Regions from separate parts of the Salipaludibacillus sp. CF4.18 genome, predicted to be linked through region 1. Evidence: riboswitches for the same ligand, from Rfam matches in the RefSeq annotation. Region 1 holds a riboswitch; each other region holds the start of a gene.
The links. A riboswitch is a leader RNA that binds a small molecule or an ion and turns the genes downstream of it on or off. The one in region 1 is predicted to bind lysine.
Positions count from the first base shown of each region.

Region 2: another riboswitch for lysine. It lies ahead of ACHABW_RS08785 (aspartate kinase); the one in region 1 lies ahead of dapA (4-hydroxy-tetrahydrodipicolinate synthase).
Region 3: another riboswitch for lysine. It lies ahead of lysA (diaminopimelate decarboxylase); the one in region 1 lies ahead of dapA (4-hydroxy-tetrahydrodipicolinate synthase).

Region 1 is NZ_JBIMEV010000003.1:59,079-62,572, reverse strand. Features, by position in the region: partial or broken gene pflB (formate C-acetyltransferase) at 1-691, opposite strand, end outside; gene dapA (4-hydroxy-tetrahydrodipicolinate synthase) at 932-1,822, opposite strand; lysine riboswitch at 1,980-2,162, opposite strand; gene ACHABW_RS03240 (EamA family transporter) at 2,364-3,275, opposite strand.
Region 2 is NZ_JBIMEV010000010.1:41,143-44,636, reverse strand. Features, by position in the region: gene ACHABW_RS08785 (aspartate kinase) at 1-1,156, opposite strand, end outside; lysine riboswitch at 1,319-1,603, opposite strand; gene uvrC (excinuclease ABC subunit UvrC) at 1,660-3,441, opposite strand.
Region 3 is NZ_JBIMEV010000006.1:867-4,360, forward strand. Features, by position in the region: gene lysA (diaminopimelate decarboxylase) at 1-1,320, opposite strand, end outside; lysine riboswitch at 1,433-1,609, opposite strand; gene ACHABW_RS05865 (spore germination protein) at 1,667-3,157, opposite strand; gene sigF (RNA polymerase sporulation sigma factor SigF) at 3,238-3,494, opposite strand, start outside.

The sequences.
Region 1 (3,494 bases):
TCTTTCAACTCTTGCAAGGCTCTGATTTGCTCCGCAATTTCTTCACGTAATCGAATGACATCCTCCGTCATTTTACCTGCGAGACTAGCAAGCTCTTCTTTTTTTACAGCTACTAGATAGTTGACACCATACAAGGCAACTCGTCTATAGTCTCCAATAATTCTGCCGCGGCCGTATGCGTCTGGCAGACCAGTAATAATACCGACCTTTCTAGCGAGCATCATTTCAGGAGTGTAAGCGTCAAATACTCCTTCGTTGTGAGTTTTCCGATAATCAGAAAAGATTTTTTCTACTTTTTCGTTCAATTTATAGCCATAAGATTCAAGCGCAGCTTTAGCCATTCTAATACCGCCATATGGTTGCATGGAGCGCTTAAAGGGGATATCAGTTTGAACACCAACAATTTTTTCCGTTGCAGGATTTAAATAACCTGCCTTATGGGAGGTTATCGTTGATACTATTTCTGTATCAAGATCATACACACCACCGCGTTCACGTTCTTCTTTTGTTAGTTTCATCACTAGTTCCCATAAATCTTTTGTAGCTTTGGTTGCGTTAGTTAAAAAAGACTCGTCACCTTCATATACTTTGTAATTGGTTTGGATAAAATCTCTTACATTTACTTCATTTTCCAACCCTGTTTGAATCCTTCCCATCCACGCTTTTCATTTTTTTCAAAAGTAGTCACCATCAAAGATTCCTCCATTTCTAAATTGAGATAAAAGTTTTTATGTGAAAACATTCACATGATGTTGTAATTTAATTATAAAACAGAATAAGGAAGAGGAGTAACTTGAAATGTGACACTTTCATGACGAATATAACAGAATGTTTTTTCTTATATAACAGAAGGTAAAAGTGGTGATTCAGTAGTACAAGTTTTATAGTACAGGCAACTCAACTAAAAAAGGTGTCCCTTAGGACACCTTTTTTAAACTGCTGATGAAGAGTATATTTTATGTTGGATTGCTTGATAGATTGTTTGTGCTTCTAACTCTGTTACCGGAATCATTGGTAATCTAACAGGTCCTACGTGTATACCCTTCATTTCCAATGCTGCTTTCACTGGGGAAGGACTTGGCGCAATAAACATCGCTTTCATCATTGGCACTAAATCTCGATGAAGTGCGGAAGCATATTGGCTGTTACCGTTTTGGTGAGCGGTAATCATAGTTTGCATCTCACTACCAATAATATGTGAGGCAACAGATACGACTCCGTGTCCACCGATGGCTAATACCGCTAAGGTTAGACTATCATCACCACTGTAGAGAGAAAAGTTCTCTGGAGTATTTTGAATGATCGTAGTCATTGCATCAAGATCACCACTTGCTTCTTTAACGGAAACAATATTTTCAACCTGGGATAGTCGAATGATAGTTTCCGGTAACATGTTCACGGCAGATCTACCAGGAATATTGTAAAGCATAACTGGTAAGTTTGTAGACTCGGCTACCTTTTTAAAATGAAGGTAAAGGCCTTCCTGATTTGGCTTGTTGTAGTATGGATTAACGAGCATCACTCCATCTACACCAGTTTGCGTTGCTAATTTTGTTAATTCTACAGATGCTTTCGTACTGTTGGAGCCTGTTCCAGCAATAACCGGGATTCTTCCATCGACAACTTCCACGATATAACGGAATAATGAAAGTTTCTCCTCATTCGTTAATGTTGGGGATTCTCCAGTTGTGCCTGCAACAACAAGACCATCTGATCCATTTGCAATTAAATAATTTACTAATTCTCTTGTAGCATGAAAATCAATGTTTTCCTCTTGGTCAAATGGCGTGACCATCGCGGTTAAAACGTGTCCGAAATTCATTTGAAACACCTCTATTCAACAAATTTTGTTCGTCCAATCTACATGACGAGTCCAAGGTCCTGAATAGAGCTAAATCGCATGAGTAACTGTTATTTAAACACTAAAAAGCAACAACGAGGGTATCGTTGCTGCTAGAATGTATAACACAGTTATTCCAGCGTGAGATAGCCCTCCATATAGTCATCTGACTACATGACAGTTCTGCATTTATTCAATGACAGACCCAACAACAATCCTATGAGCAGACTATTGCTTCGGCAAGTATCCCTTTCGATATTTATCATAGGAGCTCAATCTCCTCAAAATACGTACTAATGACCTTTGCACCTCTATACTCACTTCAAAAGATAATTGAAGTAAATAAATATGAACTTTGAGTTTACTTTATCAAAGAAAAGTAACTTTTGCAATAGTTTTTGAATTTTATCTGTTGGACTTGGTTCTACTATTCCCGTAATACAATAGTTGAAACTTGTCTATGAAATAGGAATAGTCTAAATAACGCTCGCAGCAAGTCTTGAAAGAATAATAAAATATTAAACTAAGATACTTTTTCCGCTTGCCAATTTTTATTTTTTGAAAAAGAAGAAAGCTTTATATTACCTAGAGCAACACCAAGGAGAACAACAATAACACCTAACCATTGGATGGGTGCAACGTATTCTACTAAAACTACTGCAGAAAGTATGACAGCGACTGGAAGTTCAGAAGCAGAAAGAATTGTTCCAAGACCAGTGCCAACTTTCGGCATTCCAATCGCAAATAGTAACGGTGGCAAACAAACCCCAAATACGCCTAGGAAAACGCCATATGGTGAAAAGCTAATCATTTGCGAAACACTCTCAAATGCGGTAGTCGGAGGGAAAAGAATACTAACAAAGATAAGTCCTCCTGTCGCGATTAGCGCGCTTTTCTGTAAAGGAGGAAGTTCTTTTCCAACGTTGCCGCTAATAAATAAGAATGAAGTAAACGTGAAAGCAGATAGAATACCAAAAATGACACCATTTATCGTAAAGCTTCCAAATCCATTCGTAATAATTGCAGTAGCTAAAAGTGAGCCTATGAGTAATATGACAATCGAGAGCCATTGAGCTTTACTCGGAGTTTTGCGATACAGAATGTAATCAAACAGAGATCCAATCCATACAAATTGAAATAAAAAGATGATCGCTAATGAAGCATCTATAGTTTGCAGCGAAAAGTAATAAAAAACACCGGTTAAACTCATAGGAATTCCGCAAAGTAAAAGCAAGCCAAGATACTTTATTGACATCTTGGATTTTCTAGTGAAAAGCACAAGTATCCAAAGAAGTGCAGCACCTATCATAAATTGACTAATAGTAATTTGAGCTAAATTAAAACCAGCACCATATGCAAGTTTCACACTCGTAGATAGTGCTCCTAAAGAACAACCACCAATAAAAACAAATAAAGCATACATCCACATTTTCATAATCTTTCACCTCTAAATTTATTTTGAATACAAAAAAGCCATACATCGGGTCAGATGTATGGCGAAAATAAAGGATTACCCTTTAGAAAAGTCCATGTTCTTCACAAATTGCGAAGTTTTGATATTCAATTATTCCTTATTCATCTTAGTCATTTATTAAGGTTTTGTCAAGGGATTTTCAGCAAAATGGATATGAAGAGGAAGATGGAATGTTAGAAG
Region 2 (3,494 bases), on a different contig from region 1:
CTGGAACAACAACGGAAACTTTTATTTCAGATGTTGTAACCATTTTAATAGCCACTTCATGCTCTGCTAATACTTTAAACATATCAGAAGCTACACCTGGATTCGAAACCATTCCAGATCCAACGATTGAAACCTTAGCAAGTGTGCTTTCATGATTAATAGAACTGTAACATAATTCCGCTTTTTTATTGTGTAACAAATCCAAAGCTTTTCCAAGATCCTGTGTATCCAATGTGAATGAAACGTTTATCCCATTGTCAGAAGTCATTTGCTGAATAATAATATCAACGCTGATTCCCGCTTCAGCAAGCATGGAGAAAAGTGTAGGCATTGTTTCGAACTGATTTGGTAATCTTTCAATGGTAATTTTCGTTATTTCCGATTCAAAGGCTAAACCTCGTACAATTAGATTTTGCTCCACTGTTGCTTCCTCCTCAACCATCGTTCCCTCTACGTCCTCTGTACTTGAACGCACAATAAGAGGAACGTGATAATTTTTAGCAAACTCCACCGCTCTCGGATGAAGTACACCTGCACCTAAATTAGCTAATTCAAGCATTTCATCATACGACACGCTGTCCAGTTGACGTGCTTTCGTCACATACCTTGGATCAGCTGTGAAAACACCTGTTACGTCCGTATAAATCGAGCATGTTTCTGCTCCAAGTGCTGCAGCTAATGCCACTGCGGATGTATCGGATCCTCCACGCCCTAATGTTGTAATTTCTCCACTTGGACCGACACCTTGGAATCCAGCTACAAGAACTGCCCGGTTTTTGTTTAAATGCTTTTGCACTTTTTCTGCGTCTATTTCTGTAATACGAGCATCTTGGTGGACAGCTTCTGTTTTGATTCCTGCTTGCCAACCTGTCATAGACACTGCATCTACACCTAATTCTTTCAATGCCATAACTACTAATGATATTGTTACTTGTTCTCCTGTTGTTAAAAGCATATCCATCTCTCTGGGATCCGGTGAATCTGTTATGTCTTTAGCCAAATTCACTAATGAGTCAGTGGATTTACCCATAGCTGATACGACGGTTACAACTTTCTTTCCCGCATCCATATCCCGCTTAATTCTCCGTGCAACATTCTTAATTTTAGTTACATCCCCTACAGAAGTTCCCCCGAACTTCTGGACAATCGTTGTCAATATGAACGCCTCCTCGACTTTTTTTCACACATATTTCTGTCTTCAAAAATTCGTTTCATCTTTTCACACTGATCACGAGTGAATTCTCTCGTATAAAAGAATTCGACAACGAGACTTGTCTCCTTGCCGAATACGACTTCTAAGTTATTGGCAAAAGCCGTTTCGTGAGATAGTTCTCCACATACATAGCTATGTGGCAACTCAGCAATTATTCACTGCAAAGCCAGAATTGACCTTGTGAGTAAAATTTCAAAATTCGGTATTAAAATATTGAAAGTACTAGTTGCTGGTAAAAGCAAAAACCTCTCTGTTCTAAAGCACCACTTTCCGAAAAAATACTTTGTGAGAAAGACCTATTCTTCGGCGACTTCCTCTTTCAAACACTATCCTGAAATCTCACCGTTTTGCAGTGTTTTACTGATGGTTACCGCAACCCCTACCTGTTATTCAACCCATTTAATAGGTTAACAAATGCAACGAGTCATAGCAACACGGATCTAGCTTCATTTATTCCCCTCATCGCTCATCATTCTCTTTAAGGTTTCAGCAACCGACTGAGGTATTCCTAATCGCTGTATTTCTTCCACTGACGCCTCTTTCAAGCGTTTTAAAGATCCAAATTCTTTTAAGAGCATTCTTTTACGTTTTTCGCCAATTCCCTCGACCTCGTCAAGTATCGAAGTGAACATAGATTTCTTCCGAACATTTCTGTGAAAGCTGATTGCAAAACGGTGAACTTCATCTTGAATTCGCTGCAGTAAATAAAATTCCTGACTCGTCCTAGAAAGAGAAATGACCTCAGGGGGATCTCCAATCATTAGTTGGGAAGTCTTATGTTTATCATCTTTCACTAGTCCACAGACTGGAATCGATACATTCAGCTCATCTTCCAAAATTCCTAAAGCTGCCGATATTTGGCCTTTTCCTCCATCAATAACAATAAGATCAGGCAAAGGTAACTCTTCTTTTAACAGGCGCAAATAACGACGTCGAACCACTTCCCGCATCGATTCATAATCGTCCGGACCTTGGACTGTTTTTACCTTGTATTTACGGTAATTATTTTTATCAGGCTTACCATCGATGAATGATACCATCGCTGAAACAGGATCGGCACCTTGTATATTAGAATTATCAAATGCTTCTATTCGGTATGGTGTATCTATATTCATGGCTTGTCCGAGTCTTTCAATTGCTAAAACAGTCTTTTTTTCATCTCTTTCAATTAAATCAAATTTTTGTTGCAAAGCTAGCTTGGCATTTTTAATCGCTAGATGAACGAGTTCTTTTTTCTGTCCTCTTTTAGGTTGAATCGTTCTGACATTTAAAAATGGCGATACGATTTCAGGATCAGCTCCATCGGGAATAAATATCTCTGATGGTTTTTTATGCTGATCTTCTAAATAAAATTGACCAAGAAACGTATAAAAGTCTTCTTCCGGCTCTTGATAGGTTGGAAACAACGATACATCCCTTTCAATTAGTTTCCCTTGGCGAACAAAGAATACTTGAACACACATCCATCCTTTATCTACATAATAGCCAAAAACATCCCGATTCAATTGATCGGTGATAGTCATCTTTTGTTTTTCCATAACAGCTTCTATATGCTTCACTTGATCACGAAGCTCCTTCGCACGCTCATAATTCATTTCTTCCGAAGCAAGCAGCATTTTATTGGTGATATTTTTTTTGACATCTTCATGTCCACCATTTAAAAACTTCGTAATTTCTGAAACAAGTTCCTTGTTTTTTTCTTGCGTAACCGGAAACTCACAAGGTGCAAGACACTGGCCAATGTGATAATAAAGACAGACTCGATCAGGTAACGTGCGGCATTTTCTTAACGGATACAATCTATCTAATAGTTTTTTTGTTTCATTGGCCGCCTGCGCGTTTGGATATGGACCAAAATATTTTGCTCCGTCTTTTTTGACTTTACGCGTTGTAATTAGTCTTGGATGTTCTTCTTTCGTGATTTTTAAAAACGGATATGTCTTATCATCTTTTAGCAAAACATTATATCTTGGTTCATACTTTTTAATCAGATTTTGCTCTAAAATAAGAGCCTCTAGGTCAGAAGAAGTAACGATATATTCAAAATCCGTAATTTCGCTAACAAGCCGTTGCGTTTTTTTGTCATGAGTCCCTCTAAAATATGATCTCACACGGTTTCTCAGAATTTTTGCTTTTCCTACGTAGATAATCGTGTCATGTTTATTTTTCATTAAATAACATCCTGGTTGGGATGGTACTAATTGAATTTTTTCTTTAAGTTCTTCCATCGTATAAACCCCTTTAACATATGACCGTTCAAGCTTATTCAAAAAAGTCTGCT
Region 3 (3,494 bases), on a different contig from region 1:
ATTCTGTCCCTTCACAGCACTATAACGACGTTCATGCCGAACAAGGTCTTCTAATGATTCTCGTTCTATAACACATTCATGCTCTCCGTTTTCAACAAAAACTACCGCTGGACGTAATATGCGATTATAATTATTTGCCATGGAATAACCGTATGCACCTGTTGAAAATACCGCTAAAATATCCCCCTGTGTAGTCTGTGGCAAGGAAATATCCCAGATAAGCATGTCTCCACTTTCACAGCACTTACCGGCAATACTGACAACCTCTGTATTTTCTTCGTTAGCTTTATTTGCAAGAACCGCTTCATATTCAGCCTGATAGAGTGCCGGGCGAATATTATCAGTCATCCCGCCATCAACTGAAATATAGGTGCGAATGTCGGGGATGTCTTTTCTACTTCCTATACTGTAAAGCGTTGTACCTGCTTCTCCAACCAAAGCACGACCTGGCTCAATCCAAATTTCCGGTACTGGCATGTCTAATTTCGCTGCTTCTTCTTTGGCTTTGTCAACCATATAATCAATATAAACATGGAGAGGAAGAGGGTGATCCTGGTCACCGTATCGAATCCCAAAACCACCACCTAAATTAAGTACATTTGGATAATAATCTAATGTTTCTTTCCAAGCAGCTAAAGAACGGTAAATTTCTTTCACAGCTTCCTGGAATCCTTCCGCTTTAAAAATTTGTGAACCTATATGGGAATGTACACCCTGTAAAGTTAAAAAGGAATGAGATAATATCATTTTTATAGCTTTCTTCGCTTGCCCACTGTTTAAATCAAAGCCAAATTTAGAATCTTCTTGACCGGTTGAAATATATTCATGTGTATGGGCTTCGACACCTGGAGTAATTCTGATCAAAACATCCATCTTCGTTTTGTTTGTTTCTGTTATCGCCATTAACCATGCCAATTCTGTGAAATTATCCACAACAATACAGCCAATTTTTTCCTTCACTGCCATTTCCAGCTCATCCGGCGTCTTGTTATTTCCGTGAAAATGGATTCTGTCTACAGGGAAGCCTGCCTGCAATGCTGTGTAGAGCTCACCACTTGAACAGACATCCAAACTTAAGCCCAATTCATCGGCCAATTCGACCATCGCTATGCAGCTGAACGCTTTACTAGCATATGCTATTTGATAATTTACACCTTGATTTATAAATGCTTCCTGAAACTCATGTGCTCTATTTCGAATATCTTTCACATCGTATACAAATAGTGGTGTACCATATGTTTCCGCAAGGGTAGTGGCATCTACCCCGCCAATTGTCAAATGACCTTCTTGGTTGACACTACTAGTACCATAAAAACCCATCTATATCACTCCTTATCAGCAAACCCTCTCGGTTCTTTTATATATGAATAAAAAAAAGAATGAATGCGAAACACATCCATTCCTCTTGGTTTTCGATTAGTCCATCGGTTTCCAATAGGATAGTGCTCCACTACAAACGCAGTGACAGTGCATAGTTTATTCAACTATACCCCAGCAAGCTAAGTCAAGGAAACATAGCTGCTTCGGCAATTCGACCTTTCCTCTGTTTTCATAGCTGTCCTGAAGCTCCAACAGTATACTTTTTCGAGATTGCACCTCTACCTAATTACAAGTTTTTATTCATTTTGTTAAACAATAGCATAGTTAAATTATTCACGCAACAACTTTACGTTTTTCTCTGCTTTATTGAATCGACTGGATGGACAACGCTAGGTCTTATCCGTTTAAGCGGAACTGCTTGACGTATAAAAATATCTATTGCAGCTTTAGGATAAAGCGGTAAAAATGGCCACAAATATGGCGCATTTAACGCTTTTCTTCCGGCTAAATATGCGAGTGAAATCACACAGGAGATAACAAGTCCCGGGACACCGAAAAAACCTACTGCAAGTATTAAACCTAATCGAAGTAATTTTATTGCTACCCCCAGCTCATGACTAGGTGTGGCAAAGATGCCTATAGCAGCTACTGCTACGTACAGAATTACTTCTGGGACAAATAGTCCAACTTGAATGGCAATGTCACCAATTAACAGGGCAGCGACAAGACCTAATGCAGTAGCCATCGCGGTTGGGGTATGAATCGCTGCCATTCTTAACAGTTCGATTCCTAATTCTGCAAATAATATTTGTCCAAATATAGGTATATTTCCGTTCACTTCATTTGGTCCTATAAATTCAAGGTTAGCAGGTAATAGACCGGGATCTTTAACTACTAATAACCAAAAAGGCAAAATGAATAAGGAAAACAAAATCCCTGCAAAACGTATCCACCTCATAAAGGACCCAACCAAAGGTGCTTGTCTATATTCTTCTGCATGCTGTACATGATGAAATAATGTTGTTGGCAGAATGATCACACTGGGAGAAGTGTCTACAAACAAAATGACATGACCTTCAAATAAATGGGTTGCCGCTACATCTGGTCTCTCTGTATATCTAACCATCGGAAAGGGATTCCAGCCTTGTTTTACTAGAAATTCCTCGACCATTTTATCTGCCATTGTTAAGCCGTCTATATCAATTCCATCTAATTCTTTTTTAATTACTTCTACCAATTTTGGATCGACTATCCCCTCGATGTAAGTAATACAAATATCTGTTTTTGACCTTTTGCCTACCTGGGTCATTTCATTTCTAAGTCTTTCATCACGAATCCTTCTTCGTGTCAAAGCTGTGTTTTCGATAATATTTTCTGTAAATCCATCACGACTCCCTCTTATTACTCTCTCTAGATCTGGTTCCTCTGGTCCTCGACCAGGATAGCTCCTCACATCGACTATGATTGCTTCTGATTCACCTTCTATTAAGATGAACACCAGGCCTGAAAGCATCTCTTTTATAGCGTCTTCCAGAATTTCAGTCATTTTAACTTGAACATGTGCCAAATGATTCTGAATTTCTTTACGAGCATCTAGTTTTTTAGAGTGAGTCGTGTCAAGAAACATTAATTCTTTGAGTATTTCAATTACGTAGTCAATATCACATAATCCATTTGTAAAATAAATCTGAACGTCCTTATCTAATATATGTAATTTTCTAACGTCTACATCAAAGCTTTTTCCGATTCCAACTCTTCTTGTAATTTCCGCTTCATTAACAAGAATGTTAGGTGATATTTTGGGCTTTTTATCTGTTTCTTTTTGTGATTCACCCATATTAAAAGTCCCCTTTCTATTGTGATCACACATAGTATGAGTGAATAAGGAAGAATCAATACAAAAAAAACAACTCAACTTTATTCGTTGAGTTGTTCCTTTAATTGTAGTAATATTTTTTTCTCCAGCCGTGATACTTGAACCTGTGAAATTCCCAATCTAGTAGCCACTTGAGATTGCGTCTGATCTTTATAATAACGTAAAAAAATAATTAGTTTTTCGCGTTCCGACAATTTTTCCACTTCTTCTTTAAGCGCTATTTTTTCAAACCACTCCGAATTGCTATCATCAGAGATTTGATCTAATATTGTGATTGGTTCCCCATCATTTTCATATA